2 regions of the Pseudoflavonifractor hominis genome follow, and region 1 is predicted to be linked to the other one. Evidence: riboswitches for the same ligand, from Rfam matches in the RefSeq annotation. Region 1 holds a riboswitch; the other holds the start of a gene.
What was found. Region 1 has a riboswitch for thiamine pyrophosphate ahead of thiD (bifunctional hydroxymethylpyrimidine kinase/phosphomethylpyrimidine kinase). Riboswitches for the same ligand answer to the same signal wherever they lie in the genome.

Region 1 (2,389 bases):
CGCCGCAAAGCCGTACCAGGGCCCCAGGAACACCGCGCCCAGGATGTTGCAGAAGTGCTGGAAGGGCGCCATGGAGGGGAAGTAGACAAAGGTGGAGAGTACAAAGCCCAGGCCCGCCAGCATGGCAGCCAGTACCATCCGGCGCACGGAAAGGCTGTTGGCACGGGTCATGGTATGAGTATCCGCAGTCACTTTCATTTCGGCAGCCTCCTCAACGATTCTGATATTTGCCCGTCTTGTCGTCGATGGTCCACACGCCGTCGGGCTTATAGCTGATCTTCACATAGCTCATCACGCCGGGGGCGCCGGCCTCCACGCAGATACGGCAGCACTGTTTGACGATGTCCAGAAGCTCCTCCAGATCGCCCTCCAGCGTGGTCTCGAAGGGCCCCACCACATAGTGCAGCCCCGTGGAGGCCAGATAGGCGATGACCTCGTCCACGATCCGCCGGGTCTCCTCCTGCTCCATCACCTTGGGCAGGACCTGAATGGCAATGCTTGCGTTCATCGTACGCTTCCTCCTTCTGCAATGGCGTAGTTGTGCTTGAGCGGGCCGCTGCCCTGGCCCAGATCCAGCTGGGCCTCCATGGCCGCGGTAATATAGGCCTTGCCCTTCCGCACTGCCTCGGGCAGCTCCTCCCCCAGGGCCAGGAAGGAGGCGATGGCGGAGGAGAGGGTGCAGCCCGAGCCGTGGTTGTTGGGATTGTCTACCCGGGGGGAGCGGAACCAGATGGCCTCGCCCTTCCACCAGAGGAGGTCATCCGCCGTATCGCTCCGATGGCCGCCCTTGACCAGTACGCCCCCGGGGATCCGCTCTCCAATGGTGCGGGCGGCGCGGAGCATGTCTGCTTCGCTCTCCACCGCAAAGCCGCACAGCCGCTGGGTCTCGGGGAGATTGGGCGTGATCACCGCCGCCAGGGGGAAGAGCTCCTCCATCAGCGCGGTGAGGGCGGTGTCCTGCATGAGAGCGCTGCCGCTGGTGGCCACCATCACCGGGTCCACCACAATACGCTCCGCCCGGTATTCCCGCAGCTTGGCGGCAATGACGCGGATGATGTCAGCGTTGGAGACCATGCCGATCTTTACCGCATCGGGCCGGATATCCTCAAACACGCAGTCCAGCTGTGCGCCCACAAAAGCCGGGGTCGCCTCCAATACCTCCCGCACGCCGGTGGTATTCTGGGCCGTCAGGGCGGTGATTGCGCTCATGCCATACACCCCCAGGCAGGTCATGGTCTTCAGGTCGGCCTGGATCCCGGCGCCGCCGCTGGAATCACTGCCCGCGATAGTCAAAACTCGTCTCATCTGCTTGCCTCTCCTTTTTTCGTTTGGATTTCTGTGGGGCAGACCAAAAAAGGCGGGATGTCCCAACTGGGACATCCCGCCTCAAGCGTTTCTCTATGCTCCTCCGTACGAAGGAGAACCGCACGAAGTCTGTGCCGCGTCCCTACGTTGGCATTACCCACATCAGGTAAGGTCGAGGGACTCGCCCCTCCTCTCAGCCCCCTCGCGGGAGCTCCCTTGCGTGTTTTATTGTAGGACTAACGAAACCTTCTGTCAATCCCTATTTCCGGGGATACAGGCAATCAGCCCTTGGGGGCAAACTTATCCCAGTAGCCCATGAAGAAGATGATGAGCACGATCACGGGAAGGACAAAGGTAAAGTAAACGCGCAGCTTTCCGGGGAAGCGGGCGCCCTCACCCTGGTTGGCCTCCTTCAGGAAGTTCTCATAGCCCCAGCCGTATTTGTCGGAGACACAGCAGAAGAGCAGATAGACCACCGAGCCCAGAGGCAGCAGGTTGTTGCTGACCAGGAAATCCTCCAGGTCCATGATTCCCATGCCCAGCACCTTCACGCCGCTCCACAGGTTGTTTCCCAGCAGGCAGGGCAGGCTCAGCAGGAAGATGAGCACCAGGTTGGCCAGCACCGCCTTGCGCCGGGAAATGGCCCACTTGTCCATCCAGCAGGCCAGAATGTTCTCAAAGACCGCCGTCACGGTGGAGAGGGCCGCAAAGAAGAGGAACACAAAGAACATGGCGCCCCACAGCCGGCCGCCGGGCATGGCGTTAAAGACATTGGGTAGGGTGACAAAGATCAGATTGGGGCCCGCGTCGGGCTGCACCCCGAAGGCAAAGGCCGAGGGGAAGATGATCAGACCCGAGATGAAGGCCACACAGGTATCCAGGATACCCACGCTGATGGCCTCGCCGAACAGGCGGCGCTCCTTGCCGATGTAGCTGCCGAAGATGGCCATGGCGCCGATGCCCAGGCTCAGGGTAAAGAAGGCCTGACCCATAGCGTCATAGATGGCACGGAACAGGCGGAAGTTCCCCTCGCCGTCGTACATCAGGTTGTGGAAATTGGGCACCAGATAGAACTTCAGGCCCT
Region 2 (2,389 bases), on a different contig from region 1:
AGCGTTCAGATCAGGATACATATAAGGCATGACAACAAAGCCTTCGTTTGCAAGAATCTCAGTAGCCTTAATGGTTTCCTGGTTGTCGGGCAGCAAATACTTGGTATCACGCATGATCTCTACCTTCACAAAATTACCGCAGCCAAGTTCTCTCGCAAGACGGGCAATACGGACAGCTTCCTCTGCGTTTCTTGCACCGGAGGTGTTGGGCAGCAGGGTGATGCCTTCTGGGATGTAGTCCAAAATGTTTTCATGCTCCTTGGTGTTTGCACGGCGAACAGCAAGCGTGATGATTTCTGCACCGGCATCTTTGATTGCAGCTTCAATGAGCTTCATGGAATACTTACCGGAACCCAAAATAAAACGTGAATTAAATTCGTGACCGCCAATGACGAGCTTATCGTTGTTAACCATAATAACTCCTTCTTTCTTATACTTCATATTTGCCTGCGAGGATACGCAGGACGGTATGAGCCTGATGTGCGGCGCAAAGCATAACACGAGGGGCCACCAGTCCAATGGTATTTGCCACATCGCTGACTTCATCACCGCATAGGTAAAATCGTTTCGTAACTTTTCTTGTTTTAATGGTATTGGGCGTATCTATACCAGCCATGCCGGAAGCTGCAACCAAATAGCACTGGGGTAATTGCTCTAAAACGCCGTTTACAATCATTGCCTTGCACTCTGCATCGTCAAATGCTTCACATACAATATCCGCGTCTTTTAGCAGACGCGCGAAATTTTCCTCTGTGATCTTTGCTGTTACAGCTTGGAGTTCCGTATAGGGGGCAATCTCTAACAGATTTTCCACAAGAGCATCTGCCTTGTAGGATCCGATTTGATTTGCCTTGTATTGCTGTCGGTGCAGATTGGTTATGTCTACACGGTCAAAATCAATCAGCAGCAGTTTACCGATTCCAACTCTTGCCAAAGCGACGGCGATATTTGATCCAAGACCGCCAAGGCCGCAAATTGCAACAGTTGCGGAAGAAAACTGTTTATAAAGTGTGGCTCCGTGGCGGGCAATCAAAGCGTCCGTCCATTCTTTTTTAGACGGTATCAATCAACCACCTCCCACAAAGCTGACGATCTCCAAACGATCGCCATCTTTAAGAATGGTATCATCGTACTGAGACTTAAATACGATGTCGCCATTTTGTTCAACTGCGATTCGTTTGGGATCATAGGCGGTTGTTGCCAGATACTCCGACACTGTCTTTCCTGCAACATCAAGTTCCGTGCCATTTACCTTTACCACGATTGCACCTCCAAAATAAAATACGGGAAACCTCCGATTTGGACGTTTCCCGCAACACTCACAAAAATCCCTACGTTGGCATTATCCAAATCAGGTTTATGGGTCGAAGGTTGCACCTTCCTCTCAGCCTGTCATACAAGCTCCCCGCTTTTTTTAATTGTAAAATAAAAACAGGAGACAACCCTTTCGGATGCCTCCTGTAAAAAATCCTTGTGTATGACTTCCTACGGCGGCATTATCCGCATCAGGTTATAGGGTCGAAGTTCGGTTACTTCCTCTCAGCCTGCAAACACAAGCTCCCCTGTATTTATTCGATTAGATATTGTACACCTTGTTTTATGAAAATACAATAGGCTATCTAAAAAAGCACAAAAAACACAAAGAGTAAGGAAGCAAAAGAGAACACATAATCTATGTGCATTTGACTCTTGCTTTTGTTTAAATCTGAGCGCATATATAGGCCGCCATATTTTCCCTTATAGGACTGGATAGGGGAGTAGGGAAGGGGGCAAATTGGCATCATATCAGGTGTCAATTTTTTCTTTTTACACGGAAAGGGAAGACGTAAGGGAGGAAAACGCAAGCGCGGGCAATTCAAATATCTCATCCGTTTTGCATGTTGGGTCATTATATGAATTTGGACATGTGTACGTAGGTGGAGGACACAAAAATTTTAAAAGTACAATAATAATACTAAAATGGCACAAAACATATCTGAATTTTCGATAGAAAAGTGTGGTGGGAAGCAGGAAGGAAGAGGATGGCAGAATCAAAATGGAACTGGATAGAAAGTGTATAAAAATTAAATTTTTCTATATTTGTGCCAGTGATTTATTCGTTATTGCAATTTGAGTTTTCATTCTAAGTCTGCTATCTTAACTTATGGATTTCCTTGCAACTTTAGAAAGAAAGAGGAGTTTTTCATGGCACACATCTGGGGTAAAAGAATTGGTACCACTGGCCTTGCCACGGTGTTGACGCTCTCAATGGCCGCCTGTGGCGGACAGAGCGCCGGGAGCGATCCTTCTGCGGCACCCACACAGGGGGGCTCGGAGGGAGAGAGCACGAAGGTGTTGGAAGTTTGGCTGCCGGCCAAGGCAACCGATGGCAACGATGCGGAGATCTGGG

Region 2: linked by a shared signal. The riboswitch ahead of thiS (sulfur carrier protein ThiS) and the one ahead of thiD (bifunctional hydroxymethylpyrimidine kinase/phosphomethylpyrimidine kinase) in region 1 are both predicted to bind thiamine pyrophosphate.

The regions. Positions count from the first base shown of each region.
Region 1 covers NZ_JACOPR010000002.1:279,921-282,309, forward strand. Annotated here, with positions in the region: gene thiW (energy coupling factor transporter S component ThiW) at 1-198, opposite strand, end outside; gene H8S34_RS04140 (thiamine-binding protein) at 212-508, opposite strand; gene thiD (bifunctional hydroxymethylpyrimidine kinase/phosphomethylpyrimidine kinase) at 505-1,305, opposite strand; TPP riboswitch at 1,427-1,533, opposite strand; gene H8S34_RS04150 (sodium-dependent transporter) at 1,587-2,389, opposite strand, start outside.
Region 2 covers NZ_JACOPR010000005.1:2,666-5,054, forward strand. Annotated here, with positions in the region: gene H8S34_RS09015 (thiazole synthase) at 1-414, opposite strand, end outside; gene thiF (thiamine biosynthesis protein ThiF) at 431-1,066, opposite strand; gene thiS (sulfur carrier protein ThiS) at 1,067-1,261, opposite strand; TPP riboswitch at 1,312-1,418, opposite strand; TPP riboswitch at 1,466-1,574, opposite strand; gene H8S34_RS09030 (ABC transporter substrate-binding protein) at 2,185-2,389, shown strand, end outside.